2 regions of the Ligilactobacillus salivarius genome follow, and region 1 is predicted to be linked to the other one. Evidence: a T-box and tRNA genes for the amino acid it is inferred to sense, from the RefSeq annotation. Region 1 holds a T-box; the other holds one or more tRNA genes.
What was found. The T-box of region 1 lies ahead of PTA89_RS05475 (valine--tRNA ligase). A T-box ahead of a tRNA ligase gene usually reads a tRNA of that ligase, here a tRNA-Val.

Region 1 (7,723 bases):
ACCCACCTTAAAATTCGACTATTTTTTCTTCTGCTAAGCTTAAATACACTTCAGAACCTACAATTACATGATCAATTAGTTCAATTCCAATCATCTTTCCTGCATTAATTAATCTTTTAGTTAATTGAATATCATTTTCTGAGGGTTCGACATTCCCGCTTGGATGATTATGTGCTACTAAAATTCTGGCACAACTAAAATTTAATGCATATTTAAAAATTTCTCTTGGATGTACCGTAGCCGAATTTAATGTACCTTTAAAAATCACTTTTTCGCTCAATACTTGATTCTTAGTATCTAAGCATACACATACCAACAATTCCTGCTTACTATCACCAATTTTATCTATCATATAATTTCCAAACATACAACTTGAAAAGATTTGCCCCAAAACTAATCCTTCTTTTTCCTTATAGCGTTCTGAAAATTCTCTTAGTGCTCTAATTATAGCGACTTTTTCATCATCCTTACACAAATTTTTTAGTCCCTCATCACTAAAAAATTGTAGTTCATTTAATCTTTGGTGCTCATCAAAAAAATCCTTAATCACATTCTTAGCAGATATTTGTGAAACTTTAGTAGTTAATATAAATTGCAATAACTCTTTATTAGTTAGTGTCTCAGCTCCAAAGCGAATAATTTTGTCTGTTATATATTTTTCTGAATAATTATTAGTTAGTGTCATATAAAAATCTCTCCTCTCACTATTAAAGTACGTAAAGAAGAGTTTTTATATGTTTATCCTTCAAAGTTATTTCTAACTTCAGAAATAAAATATAGAGAGCCAGTTATCAATAACATATCATCTAGTGACATATTAGATATGACTTCACCTATTGCTTCTTGCCAATGTTCCACATACTTTACATTATCATGTAATTTAAAATCTGCCAACTTTGTTACTTTTCGTGGTCCTTCAAAGCGAGTTACAGTTACATGTACATTTGGCAATTTTAACAACTCATCTAACATTTCATTAGGTTGTTTATCAGCTAAAATAGCTAGAATAACATAAACTTCTCTATCCGCAAATTCTTTTTTCAAAAGTTGGGAAATTCTTTTCATCGCTGCCGTATTATGAGCACCGTCAATCACCACTAATGGTTCTTTATTTAAAAGTTCAAATCTTCCAAGCCATTGTGTTTTTTGAATTGCATTTTTTATATCTTTATTAGAATAATTAATTCCTTCAAGTTCAGCAAATTGAATAAATGTTTCAATAGCTAAAGTTGCATTTTCTATTTGATGAAATCCTTCCATAGAGATATGTATATTACTTATTTCTCCTCTACTGTCTGAAAAATCAAACTTTTCTCCCCAACCTTGTTCTAACTTTACTTTACTGGAAAAATCTTTATCCATTATTAATAATGGTGCTTCTTTTTCTTTAGCTACTTGTTTAACTACTTTTATTGCTTCATCTGGAAGTTTACCAATCAAGATTGGCTTTTTATACTTGATTATACCCGCTTTATGTGTTGCAATTTTAGCAATTGTATCGCCTAAAATATGAGCATGATCCATTGCAACAGTCGTAATAACTGACATAAGCGGAGTAATAACATTAGTAGAATCAAATAATCCACCAATTCCTACTTCAATTACAGCATAGTCAACATGTCCTTCAGCAAAATAAACAAACATCATCGCTGTTACAATTTCGAATTCTGTTGGTCCACCTTCACGATCACGCCAATCTGAATCCATTTCTTTCACTACTGGTCCAATTATATTAACCAAACGAACAATTTCTTCATCACTAATCATTTTCCCATTTACAGATATTCTCTCATTAAACTTCTCGATAAATGGTGATGTAAATGTTCCTACATTATATCCTTGTTCTGCTATTAAGTCTCTCAAATACGCTGTTGTCGATCCTTTACCGTTTGTACCTGTTACATGAATAGCTTTTACTTTTTCATGTGGATTTCCCAATCTCTTCATGAAATCCCTCATTCTATCTAAAGTTGGGATCTTTTTAAACTTAGTTCTTCCATGAATAAATGCCAAGGCATCATTATAATTATTTACGAACATTTCTCTGCCTCTCTCTAATAGTATTAACCATCATCCATTATAACAGATAAAAAAAGATATATTATCCATATATCGGACAATATATCTTTCAGTTTTAAATTTCAGCTTTTAACTCTTCAATTCGACTTTCAGTTGCAGCAAGTTGTTGCTTATAATTAGCTAATTTTTCTTTTTCCTTAGCAACAACGGCTTCTGGTGCATTGGCAACAAATTTTTCATTACCTAGTTTCTTTTCACCACGTGTAACTTCACTTTCTAATTTCTTAGCTTCTTTTTGTAAACGTGAAATTTCTTCATTTAAATCAATTAAATCAGCTAATGGTAAGTAAACTTCTGCTCCTGTGATAACAGATGTCATAGCTAACTTAGGTGCCTCAATATCTGCAGCTATTTCTAAACGTTTTGGATGACAGAAACGATTGATATAATCAACATTGTTTTCAAACACTTTTCTTGTATCATCATCTTTTGTCTTAATTAAAATATCAATTGCTGAAGACATTGGAGCATTAACTTCAGAACGACTGTTACGTACTGCTTTAATTAACTCAATCAAATTATCCATGTCTTTTTCTGCTACTTGATTATCAAATTCAGCATGTTCAACAGGATATTCAGCAACAACCAAGGATGCACCATCATGTGGCATAGATAACCAAATCTTTTCTGTAACAAATGGCATAATTGGATGCATTAAGCGTAGAATTTGATCTAATACATAACGTAGGATACGTTGTGTATTCTTCTTAAGTTTTTCATCTTCACCTGTAAGATTTTCCTTAGCCATTTCAATGTACCAGTCACAGAAATCATTCCAAATGAAGTTATATAGAGCGCGACCAGCTTCACCAAATTCAAAACTATCGAATAAACGAGTTACATCGCGAACTGTGTCATTAAGACGACTCAAAATCCACTTATCAGCTAATTGCCATTCAGATGCTTCTGGTAAACTTAATTCAACATCGCTATCTAAGTTCATGATAACAAAACGACTTGCATTCCAAATCTTATTGATAAAGTTCCAAGCAGCATCCATCTTTGTATATGAGAAACGCACATCTTGGCCAGGTGCAGAACCATTAGATAAGAACCATCTCAATGCATCTGCCCCATACTTATCAATTACATCCATTGGATCAATACCATTTCCAAGTGATTTACTCATCTTGCGTCCTTGTTCATCACGAATTAAACCATGAATTAGAACATTCTTAAATGGACGACGTTTTGTAAATTCAACACTTTGGAAAATCATTCTGGATACCCAGAAGAAAATAATATCATAACCTGTAACCAATGTATTAGTTGGGAAATAACGCTTGAAATCAGGACTTTCAGTATCTGGCCAACCCATTGTTGAGAATGGCCATAATGCACTAGAGAACCATGTATCCAATACATCTGAATCTTGTTCCCAATTTTCGATATCTTCAGGTGCTTCTTCACCTACATAAATTTCACCAGTTTCTTTATGGTACCATGCTGGGATTTGGTGTCCCCACCATAATTGACGAGAAATAACCCAATCATGAACATTTTCCATCCATTGTGTAAATGTATGTTCAAAGCGAGGTGGCACAAAGTCTACTCTATCATCAGTTTCTTGATTCTTTAAAGCTGCTTCTGCTAAAGGTTTCATCTTTACAAACCATTGTGTTGAAAGACGTGATTCAACTTGTACCCCTGTTCTTTCAGAATGTCCTACACTATGTACGATTGGTTCAATCTTCAACATGTAGCCTTGCTCTTCAAGATCAGCCACGATTGCCTTACGTGCTTCAAATCTGTCTAAACCTTCATATTTACCAGCATTAGCATTCATTGTAGCATCTTCATTCATTGTATTGATGCGTTCCAAATTATGTCTATTACCTACTTCAAAGTCATTAGGGTCATGAGCTGGTGTAATCTTAACCATACCTGTACCAAATTCAGGATCAACATATTGGTCAGCAATAATTGGAATATGTCTACCTTGTAATGGTAGAACTAAAGTCTTACCTACAATATCCTTATAACGTTCATCATCAGGATTTACGGCAACTGCTACGTCACCCATCATAGTTTCAGGACGAGTTGTAGCAATTTCAATATAGTTCTTGCCATTAAATGTCGTATCGTCAGCAAATGGATATTTAACATGGTAAAATGCACCTTTATCATCTTTATGAATAACTTCAATATCTGATAAAGCAGTACGAGCTTTAGGATCCCAGTTAATAATATATTCACCACGATAGATTAATCCTTTTTTGTACAAAGTAACGAAGACTTTTCTTACAGCTTTAGATAATCCATCATCTAAAGTAAATCTTTCTCTATCGTAATCTAAAGACAAACCTAACTTAGCCCATTGTTGATGAATGATGTCAGCATATTCGCCTTTCCATTCCCAAACTTTTTCTACGAATTTTTCACGTCCTAAGTCATACCGAGAAATTCCATCTTCAGCTAATCTGGCCTCTACCTTAGCTTGAGTTGCAATACCAGCATGGTCCATCCCTGGTAACCATAAAGTATCAAAGCCTTGCATTCTCTTTTGACGAATTATCATATCTTGCAATGTTGTATCCCATGCATGACCTAAATGTAATTTACCAGTTACATTTGGTGGTGGAATAACGATTGAATATGGTTTTGCTTCTTTATCTTCATTAGGTTTAAATAAACCTTTTTCGATCCATTCTTTATATCTGCCAGGTTCTACTTGACTTGGATCGTATTTAGTTGACATTTCTACTTCTTTTGTCATAATAATTATTCCTTTCTACATAATTTTAAGCAAAGAAAAAGGCATTGCCATCCTACTTAATAGGACGACAATGCCGTGGTACCACCTAAATTGAGTTTTTAACTCCACTTAAATCCTTGTTAACGAATCGAAATCCGGTTATCCCTACTTTATTCAAGATAACAGCTCACAAGCTACAATTAAAATAGCTATCGAAAATCTTTCACCAGACGATTTCTCTCTAATCCAAGCTTCTTTTAATCCTCTTGTTCATTGCTTATATGGATATATTCTATCTTTTGCTAGGTAATACGTCAAGATACTTTTTATAGTAATTCAGCAAAAACTTTCTTTTCTTGGTTTAAGAAAGTATCACCAATCTTAATTTCTGTAATCTCAATGCCATCAAGTGCTCGTTGAACTAAAGCATCTACGTCTAAACGTTCTTCATAGTAACGTGCCTTATCAATACGTGGCTTAGTTTTTGGAGCTGGTGGTGCAAAAATTGTACAGCAATCTTCAAATGGCATAATTGACAAATCAAAAGTATCAATATCTTGAGCTATTTTAATAATTTCATTTTTATCCATTGAAACTACTGGACGTAAAATTGGCATAGTAGTTACATCGTTAATGGCAGCCATACTTTCAAGTGTTTGAGATGCTACTTGTCCTAAAGCTTCACCATTAAAGATAGCTAATCCCTTTCTTCTTTGAGCAATTGCTTCTGTTAAGCGCAACATGAATCTTCTTTGAATTGTCATTAAATATCCTGATGGCACTTTTTCCTTAACTGTTTCTTGAATTTCAGTAAATGGAACTTGAATAAATCTTATCTTACCAACATATGGTGTCAATTTAGCAGTTAAGTCTTTAGCTTTATTCAAAGCTTGTTCACTTGTATATGGAGGACTGAAGAAATGAACCATTTCAATATCCACTCCACGCTTCATTGCTAAATATCCAGCTACTGGTGAATCAATTCCACCAGAAAGCATCAACATTGCTTTACCAGCAGTTCCAACAGGCAAACCACCAGCACCGTCAATCTTTTCATGTGAAAGATAAATACCATCCGCACGAACTTCACAACGTAAAGTCATATCAGGATTTTTCATCTTCACTTTAATACCTGGAACTTCACGTAAAATATGACTACCTAGAATATCATTCATCTCATTTGTATCGTATTGATAGTTATGGTCAGAACGACGAGTATTGATTTTAAATGTCATTCCTTCTTTGAATTTTTCTTTCACCATTTCTACCGCAGTAGCCTTGACTTTCTCTATATCACGTTCAACTTTAATAGATGGTGAGAAATTTTGGATCCCAAAAACTTGCTTTAAACGTTTCATAACAGCTTCGTAATCTTCTCCATGTAATTGGATATGCATACGATCACGATGTGCCTTGATTACCAAATTTTCAAAACTATGCAAACTTTCACGCACATTAAATCCTAAACGATCAATGAAGTTTTTTCTATTTTTACCTTTAGTAGATAGTTCGCCGTAACGAACCATTATTTCTGTATATTGCATTTTCTTATCCTTTCAATTAAGAATTAATTTTTTTGAATTTTTCATATAGAACATCAAAAATTTCAATAAATTTGTCAGCTTCTGCTAAAGTATTTTTTTCATCTAGACTTATACGTACAGCGGATGTAGCAATATTATCCGGAATCTTCATTGCAGTCAATGTCCCAGATGTTATTCCCTTTTTAGATGAGCAAGCACTAGTTGTTGAAATATAGATATCATAATTTTCAAAAGCATGAACAATAGTTTCTCCACGAACTCCACTGATTGCAAAACATAAAATATGTGGAGCAAATTCATCGTTTAATTTAGAAAATACTGTTACTTTAGATCTTTTAGAAATATGATTATAGATTTTTTCTTTAATAGCTTTTTGTTGTGCTACTTTCTTTTCTTCATTTTCTAAAGTCAATCTTAAAGCTTTAGCCATACTTGCAATTGCAGGAAGATTCTCTGTACCACTTCGTAAAGCTTTTTCTTGACCTCCACCAGACATCAATGGTGCAATCATACGACCACGTTTTTTATACATGAATCCAATGCCACGAGGTGCATGGAATTTATGTCCAGAGAATGTTAAGAAGTCTACTCTATCTTGCTCTAATAATTCTTGAATACCTTTACCTACACCTTGAACTGCATCAACATGGAAATGTATTTTAGGAAAATCTTCCAGTACTGCTGCAATTTCTTTCAATGGTTGAATAGCTCCTACTTCATTATTCACAGCCATAATTGAAACAAGAATTGTATCCTTTCTGATAGCTGCTTTCAAATCTTCTGCAGAAACTCTTCCATTTTCGTCAACCGGAAGATATGTTACATCATAACCTAATTTTTCTAATTGATGTAGTGAATTTAAAACAGCTGGGTGTTCAACACTGCTAGTTATAATATGTCGTCCATATGGTCTTTTTTCAATTGCAGTTCCCTTTACGACCCAATTATCTCCTTCTGTTCCACCACTTGTAAAATAAATTTCATCAATATTGCAATGAAGTAAGTCAGCAATTTGTTTTCTTGATTGTTCTAACAAATTAAAAGCTTGTTCTCCCATCGCATGAAGTGAAGATGGGTTACCCCAAATCTTTTCACTAACAGCATTATAAGTACTTAATACTTCTGGTAGCACTTGTGTTGTTGCACTATTATCAAAATAAATCATATCTACCCTTCTTACAAATCAAAAATCTCATTACTTAGTCTAACAAAAAGTTAGTAGAAATAAAACTATTATTACTCTAACAGCAAAAAATTAGCTAATCAGCAGTTGTTACTGTTAATTAGCTAACTATACTTTTATTTAGAAAACATTGGTGGATGATTCTTTGAGTACTCTTCCATAATCTTTTTGGATGCACCCTCTTGAACCTTATCTACCGCATGCGAGATCGTATCCAATGCT
Region 2 (7,723 bases), 570 kb from region 1:
TAAATCCAGGAATATCGTAGATTGTCTTTTCTGAAAACAAAGCTTGAGGTTGTCCTCCAAGTTGTCCTAAACTTTCAAGTAATTGGATTTTGGCTGAACGCATTCCTGCATAAGTAGCGGCAAACATACCAATAGGGCCACCACCAATAATAGAAATATCATATAAGTTATCTTCAGGCATAAATTACCCTCCTAAAAAATTACTAAGGATACAATAGCATAAATAAAAAATAAAATAAAATGGTAAAAGAACTGATAGTCAGTTATTATAGAATATAGAAATAAATGGGAGGTTAATATATGCGTTATCGTATAGGAATGATAATTGAAGGCAGAATAACTGGTATTCAACCATATGGAGCTTTTGTCAGTTTAGATAATCGTACTCAAGGATTGATACACATTTCTGAATGTCACCATGGATATGTAGATAACATTCGAAATTTTTTGAAAGTTGGGCAAATGGTAAGAGTCATGATAATAGATATCGATGAGTATACTGGGAAGATAAGTTTATCAATAAGATGTTTAGAAAAAGCTTTTGATTTTTCTAGAGAAAAAAGACGCCCAGGATTTAATCATCGAAAATATTGGACTAATAAGCATGTTCAAGAAGGGTTCAAGCCTATTTCTAAGAGAATGTCTAAGTGGATAAACGAGGCATTAGAAGATATTGAAAAAAATAAAAAAAACTATTGACGAGATATTAAAATCAAGGTATGATGTATATCGTTGTCTGTTACGAAAGACGACATCAAAAATAATTTTTAAATTGTTGTTGACATCAATTGATGTTGATGATATGATATAAAAGTTGTCGCAAGATGAAAGTTATGAATATGATTTGAATTTTTATTCAAAAAAAGTTCTTGACAAATATTCATCAAGTGATAAAATATAAAAGTCGCATCAAGCGATTTGGATATATGATCTTTGAAAACTAAACAAAGTTTCGATGAAACAAATGTGCAGGGCTTCTATAAAGAAGCAAAAACATTTGCGAAGTCAATTCGCTAGTAAAAATAATGAGTCACAAACTTTAAAATGAGAGTTTGATCCTGGCTCAGGACGAACGCTGGCGGCGTGCCTAATACATGCAAGTCGAACGAAACTTTCTTACACCGAATGCTTGCATTCATCGTAAGAAGTTGAGTGGCGGACGGGTGAGTAACACGTGGGTAACCTGCCTAAAAGAAGGGGATAACACTTGGAAACAGGTGCTAATACCGTATATCTCTAAGGATCGCATGATCCTTAGATGAAAGATGGTTCTGCTATCGCTTTTAGATGGACCCGCGGCGTATTAACTAGTTGGTGGGGTAACGGCCTACCAAGGTGATGATACGTAGCCGAACTGAGAGGTTGATCGGCCACATTGGGACTGAGACACGGCCCAAACTCCTACGGGAGGCAGCAGTAGGGAATCTTCCACAATGGACGCAAGTCTGATGGAGCAACGCCGCGTGAGTGAAGAAGGTCTTCGGATCGTAAAACTCTGTTGTTAGAGAAGAACACGAGTGAGAGTAACTGTTCATTCGATGACGGTATCTAACCAGCAAGTCACGGCTAACTACGTGCCAGCAGCCGCGGTAATACGTAGGTGGCAAGCGTTGTCCGGATTTATTGGGCGTAAAGGGAACGCAGGCGGTCTTTTAAGTCTGATGTGAAAGCCTTCGGCTTAACCGGAGTAGTGCATTGGAAACTGGAAGACTTGAGTGCAGAAGAGGAGAGTGGAACTCCATGTGTAGCGGTGAAATGCGTAGATATATGGAAGAACACCAGTGGCGAAAGCGGCTCTCTGGTCTGTAACTGACGCTGAGGTTCGAAAGCGTGGGTAGCAAACAGGATTAGATACCCTGGTAGTCCACGCCGTAAACGATGAATGCTAGGTGTTGGAGGGTTTCCGCCCTTCAGTGCCGCAGCTAACGCAATAAGCATTCCGCCTGGGGAGTACGACCGCAAGGTTGAAACTCAAAGGAATTGACGGGGGCCCGCACAAGCGGTGGAGCATGTGGTTTAATTCGAAGCAACGCGAAGAACCTTACCAGGTCTTGACATCCTTTGACCACCTAAGAGATTAGGCTTTCCCTTCGGGGACAAAGTGACAGGTGGTGCATGGCTGTCGTCAGCTCGTGTCGTGAGATGTTGGGTTAAGTCCCGCAACGAGCGCAACCCTTGTTGTCAGTTGCCAGCATTAAGTTGGGCACTCTGGCGAGACTGCCGGTGACAAACCGGAGGAAGGTGGGGACGACGTCAAGTCATCATGCCCCTTATGACCTGGGCTACACACGTGCTACAATGGACGGTACAACGAGTCGCAAGACCGCGAGGTTTAGCTAATCTCTTAAAGCCGTTCTCAGTTCGGATTGTAGGCTGCAACTCGCCTACATGAAGTCGGAATCGCTAGTAATCGCGAATCAGCATGTCGCGGTGAATACGTTCCCGGGCCTTGTACACACCGCCCGTCACACCATGAGAGTTTGTAACACCCAAAGCCGGTGGGGTAACCGCAAGGAGCCAGCCGTCTAAGGTGGGACAGATGATTGGGGTGAAGTCGTAACAAGGTAGCCGTAGGAGAACCTGCGGCTGGATCACCTCCTTTCTAAGGAATAATTACGGAACCTGTACATTTATCGAATACTTTGTTTAGTTTTGAGAGGTCATATCTCTCAAGATTTTGTTCTTTGAAAACTAGATATTGATTTATTTCTTAAAAATAAACCGAGAACACCGCGTTTTAAAGAGTTTAAAACAAGAATTATAGTTCTTAATCGCTAAACTCATAACCTATTATCGTTAGATAATATTAGGTTAAGTTATTAAGGGCGTATGGTGGATGCCTTGGCACTAGGAGCCGATGAAGGACGTGACTAACTGCGATATGCTTCGGGGAGTTGTAAGTAAACTATGATCCGGAGATTTCCGAATGGGGAAACCTAACAGGTTTTACCGCCTGTTATCACTAAGTGAATTCATAGCTTAGTTGAAGGTAGACGTGGGGAACTGAAACATCTAAGTACCCACAGGAAGAGAAAGAAATTCGATTCCCTCAGTAGCGGCGAGCGAACCGGGAAGAGCCCAAACTAAGAAGCTTGCTTCTTAGGGTTGTAGGACTGAACATTTGAGTTACCAAGAAACGAAGTAGTTGAATAATCTGGGAAGATTAGCCAAAGAGAGTGATAGCCTCGTAAACGAAACTTCGTTTCCTCAGTTCAGGATCCTGAGTACGGCGGAACACGTGAAACTCCGTCGGAATCCGGGAGGACCATCTCCCAAGGCTAAATACTACCTAGTGACCGATAGTGAACCAGTACCGTGAGGGAAAGGTGAAAAGCACCCCGGGAGGGGAGTGAAATAGTTCCTGAAACCATATGCCTACAAGTAGTCAGAGCTCGTTAATGAGTGATGGCGTGCCTTTTGTAGAATGAACCGGCGAGTTACGTTAGCGTGCGAGGTTAAGGAGGAAAGTCCGGAGCCGTAGCGAAAGCGAGTCTGAATAGGGCGAGATAGTACGTTGACGTAGACCCGAAACCAGGTGACCTACCCATGTCCAGGTTGAAGGTGCGGTAAAACGCACTGGAGGACCGAACCCGTGTATGTTGAAAAATGCTGGGATGAGGTGTGGGTAGAGGTGAAATTCCAAACGAACTTGGAGATAGCTGGTTCTCTCCGAAATAGCTTTAGGGCTAGCCTCGGAGTTAAGAATCGTGGAGGTAGAGCACTGTTTGGACTAGGGGCCCGTCTTGGGTTACTGAATTCAGATAAACTCCGAATGCCACAGATTTATATCCGGGAGTCAGACTGCGAGTGATAAGATCCGTAGTCGAAAGGGAAACAGCCCAGACCACCGATTAAGGTCCCAAAATATGTGTTAAGTGGAAAAGGATGTGGAATTGCATAGACAACTAGGATGTTGGCTTAGAAGCAGCCACCATTTAAAGAGTGCGTAATAGCTCACTAGTCGAGTGATCCTGCGCCGAAAATGTAACGGGGCTAAACACATTACCGAAATCGTGGATGTACCTTAGGGTACATGGTAGGAGAGCGTTCTAAGGACGGCGAAGCTAGACCGTAAGGACTGGTGGAGTGCTTAGAAGTGAGAATGCCGGTATGAGTAGCGAAAGATCAGTGAGAATCTGGTCCACCGTATGACTAAGGTTTCCTGGGGAAGGCTCGTCCTCCCAGGGTTAGTCGGGACCTAAGCCGAGGCCGAGAGGCGTAGGCGATGGATAACAGGTTGAAATTCCTGTACTGGTTAAACTTGTTTGAACAATGGAGGGACGCAGGAGGCTATCGATGCGTACTATTGGATATGTACGTTCAAGCAATAAGTCTGTAGATGAGTCAAATGCTTATCTACTTAAGGATAAGTTGTGATGAGGAGCGAAATTTAGTAGCGAAGTGAGAGACGTCACACTGTCAAGAAAAGCTTCTAGTTAGAGTTTAATCACCCGTACCGCAAACCGACACAGGTAGTCGAGGCGAGTAGCCTAAGGTGAGCGAGAGAACTCTCGTTAAGGAACTCGGCAAAATGACCCCGTAACTTCGGGAGAAGGGGTGCTGAGCGCAAGCTCAGCCGCAGTGAATAGGCCCAGGCGACTGTTTATCAAAAACACAGGTTTCTGCAAAATCGTAAGATGAAGTATAGGGGCTGACGCCTGCCCGGTGCTGGAAGGTTAAGAGGATGGGTTAGCGTAAGCGAAGCTCAGAATTGAAGCCCCAGTAAACGGCGGCCGTAACTATAACGGTCCTAAGGTAGCGAAATTCCTTGTCGGGTAAGTTCCGACCCGCACGAAAGGCGTAACGATCTGGGCACTGTCTCAACGAGAGACTCGGTGAAATTATAATACCCGTGAAGATGCGGGTTACCCGCGACAGGACGGAAAGACCCCATGGAGCTTTACTGTAGCTTGATATTGGGTGTTTGTACAACTTGTACAGGATAGGTAGGAGCCGTAGAAGTCGGAACGCTAGTTTCGATGGAGGCATTGGTGGGATACTACCCTCGTTGTATGAACACTCTAACCCTCGCCGGCAATCACGGTGGGAGACAGTGTCAGGTGGGCAGTTTGACTGGGGCGGTCGCCTCCTAAAAGGTAACGGAGGCGCCCAAAGGTTCCTTCAGAATGGTTGGAAATCATTCGCAGAGTGTAAAGGCATAAAGGAGCTTGACTGCGAGACCTACAAGTCGAGCAGGGACGAAAGTCGGGCTTAGTGATCCGGTGGTTCCGTATGGAAGGGCCATCGCTCAACGGATAAAAGCTACCCTGGGGATAACAGGCTTATCTCCCCCAAGAGTTCACATCGACGGGGAGGTTTGGCACCTCGATGTCGGCTCATCGCATCCTGGGGCTGTAGTCGGTCCCAAGGGTTGGGCTGTTCGCCCATTAAAGCGGTACGCGAGCTGGGTTCAGAACGTCGTGAGACAGTTCGGTCCCTATCCGTCGCGGGCGTAGGAAATTTGAGAGGATCTGTCCTTAGTACGAGAGGACCGGGATGGACATACCGCTGGTGTACCAGTTGTTCCGCCAGGAGCATCGCTGGGTAGCTAAGTATGGATGAGATAAACGCTGAAAGCATCTAAGTGCGAAACTCACCTCGAGATAAGATTTCCCATTACGTAAGTAAGTAAGATCCCTGAAAGATGATCAGGTAGATAGGATGGAAGTGGAAGTGCTGCGAGGCATGGAGCGGACCATTACTAATCGATCGAGGACTTAACCAAGTAGAGAAAACGTGAGTTTTCGGTGAAAGAGATAAATGATATCTAGTTTTGAGAGAATAAAATCTCAAGTAAATAGTGCGGTGATGATGGCACGAAGGATACACCTGTTCCCATTCCGAACACAGAAGTTAAGCTTCGTAACGCCGAGAGTAGTTAGAGGAACGCCTCTTGCGAGGGTAGGAAGTCGCCGTGCGATATGGAGGATTAGCTCAGCTGGGAGAGCATCTGCCTTACAAGCAGGGGGTCACAGGTTCGAACCCTGTATCCTCCATATGAGTCGTTAGCTCAGTCGGTAGAGCATCTGACTTTTAATCAGAGGGTCGACAGTTCGAGCCTGTCACGACTCATTCAAGAAAAAAAGTTCTTGACTTTATAATTTAATTTAGTTACAATAACTAAGTACTGTTATTGATGCCGACTTAGCTCAGCTGGCAGAGCATCTGTCTTGTAAACAGGGGGTCGGAGGTTCGAATCCTCTAGTCGGCATAATGCGGAAGTAGTTCAGTGGTAGAACACCACCTTGCCATGGTGGGGGTCGCGGGTTCGAATCCCGTCTTCCGCTTTTCAATAATACGCCGGGGTGGCGGAACTGGCAGACGCACAGGACTTAAAATCCTGCGGTGAGTGATCACCGTACCGGTTCGATTCCGGTCCTCGGCATTATTGATGCACCCATAGCGCAACTGGATAGAGTGTCTGACTACGAATCAGAAGGTTGCAGGTTCGACTCCTGCTGGGTGCATATTAGCGGGAAGTAGCTCAGTTTGGTAGAGCACCTGGTTTGGGACCAGGGGGTCGCAGGTTCGAATCCTGTCTTCCCGATAAATGAATAATTCATTTAGTGATCGCGGTGTAGCTCAGCTGGCTAGAGCGTCCGGTTCATACCCGGGAGGTCGAGGGTTCGATCCCCCCCGCCGCGATATTCATACAGCACTTGGACCTTTAGCTCAGTTGGTTAGAGCAGACGGCTCATAACCGTCCGGTCGTAGGTTCGAGTCCTACAAGGTCCATTGTGATTTCTTGTTAAAAATTGCAAGTATGATTTATTATGGAGGATTACCCAAGTCTGGCTGAAGGGAACGGTCTTGAAAACCGTCAGGTGGGTCAAACCACGCAAGAGTTCGAATCTCTTATCCTCCTTTTTTAATATCGCGGGATGGAGCAGTCTGGTAGCTCGTCGGGCTCATAACCCGAAGGTCGTAGGTTCAAATCCTGCTCCCGCAATTATGGTCCTATGGTGTAGGGGTTATCACGCCTGCCTGTCACGCAGGAGATCGCCGGTTCAAATCCGGCTAGGACCGTTACATGATGGCTCGGTAGCTCAGTCGGTAGAGCAAAGGATTGAAGCTCCTTGTGTCGGCAGTTCGATTCTGTCCCGCGCCATTTAATATTAATATCCTATGCGGGTGTAGTTTAGTGGTAAAACCACAGCCTTCCAAGCTGTTGTCGCGAGTTCGATTCTCGTCACCCGCTTTTATTATGGGCCTATAGCTCAGCTGGTTAGAGCGCACGCCTGATAAGCGTGAGGTCGATGGTTCGAGTCCATTTAGGCCCATCTGGAGAAATACTCAAGTGGCTGAAGAGGCGCCCCTGCTAAGGGTGTAGGTCGGTAACACGGCGCGAGGGTTCAAATCCCTCTTTCTCCGTTATGGCCCGTTGGTCAAGTGGTTAAGACACCGCCCTTTCACGGCGGTAACATGGGTTCAAATCCCGTACGGGTCATCTTAATATGTTTTTAATATCGCGGGATGGAGCAGTCTGGTAGCTCGTCGGGCTCATAACCCGAAGGTCGTAGGTTCAAATCCTGCTCCCGCAATTATGGTCCTATGGTGTAGGGGTTATCACGCCTGCCTGTCACGCAGGAGATCGCCGGTTCAAATCCGGCTAGGACCGTGTGACTAATTTTTTTAACTATCCTTTTTAGGATAGTTTTTTTATTACATTACTTAATATACGGGATATTATGTATCGCTTTGAGTTTTATTTAATACTTTATTG

Region 2: it has a tRNA-Val gene. The T-box ahead of PTA89_RS05475 (valine--tRNA ligase) is inferred to sense a tRNA for this amino acid. The anticodon was not compared.

The regions. Positions count from the first base shown of each region.
Region 1 is NZ_CP117983.1:1,088,762-1,096,484, forward strand. It holds gene radC (RadC family protein) at 8-685, opposite strand; gene PTA89_RS05470 (bifunctional folylpolyglutamate synthase/dihydrofolate synthase) at 739-2,040, opposite strand; gene PTA89_RS05475 (valine--tRNA ligase) at 2,135-4,795, opposite strand; T-box leader at 4,853-5,057, opposite strand; gene thiI (tRNA uracil 4-sulfurtransferase ThiI) at 5,101-6,318, opposite strand; gene PTA89_RS05485 (cysteine desulfurase family protein) at 6,335-7,483, opposite strand; gene ezrA (septation ring formation regulator EzrA) at 7,618-7,723, opposite strand, start outside.
Region 2 is NZ_CP117983.1:523,559-531,281, forward strand. It holds gene PTA89_RS02420 (NAD(P)/FAD-dependent oxidoreductase) at 1-181, opposite strand, end outside; gene PTA89_RS02425 (CvfD/Ygs/GSP13 family RNA-binding post-transcriptional regulator) at 301-699, shown strand; rRNA gene PTA89_RS02430 (16S ribosomal RNA) at 1,041-2,602, shown strand; rRNA gene PTA89_RS02435 (23S ribosomal RNA) at 2,810-5,725, shown strand; rRNA gene rrf (5S ribosomal RNA) at 5,802-5,918, shown strand; tRNA gene PTA89_RS02445 (tRNA-Val) at 5,924-5,996, shown strand; tRNA gene PTA89_RS02450 (tRNA-Lys) at 6,000-6,072, shown strand; tRNA gene PTA89_RS02455 (tRNA-Thr) at 6,139-6,211, shown strand; tRNA gene PTA89_RS02460 (tRNA-Gly) at 6,216-6,287, shown strand; tRNA gene PTA89_RS02465 (tRNA-Leu) at 6,300-6,385, shown strand; tRNA gene PTA89_RS02470 (tRNA-Arg) at 6,394-6,467, shown strand; tRNA gene PTA89_RS02475 (tRNA-Pro) at 6,474-6,547, shown strand; tRNA gene PTA89_RS02480 (tRNA-Met) at 6,572-6,645, shown strand; tRNA gene PTA89_RS02485 (tRNA-Ile) at 6,662-6,735, shown strand; tRNA gene PTA89_RS02490 (tRNA-Ser) at 6,776-6,865, shown strand; tRNA gene PTA89_RS02495 (tRNA-Met) at 6,876-6,949, shown strand; tRNA gene PTA89_RS02500 (tRNA-Asp) at 6,954-7,026, shown strand; tRNA gene PTA89_RS02505 (tRNA-Phe) at 7,036-7,108, shown strand; tRNA gene PTA89_RS02510 (tRNA-Gly) at 7,128-7,198, shown strand; tRNA gene PTA89_RS02515 (tRNA-Ile) at 7,207-7,280, shown strand; tRNA gene PTA89_RS02520 (tRNA-Ser) at 7,284-7,371, shown strand; tRNA gene PTA89_RS02525 (tRNA-Glu) at 7,376-7,447, shown strand; tRNA gene PTA89_RS02530 (tRNA-Met) at 7,468-7,541, shown strand; tRNA gene PTA89_RS02535 (tRNA-Asp) at 7,546-7,618, shown strand.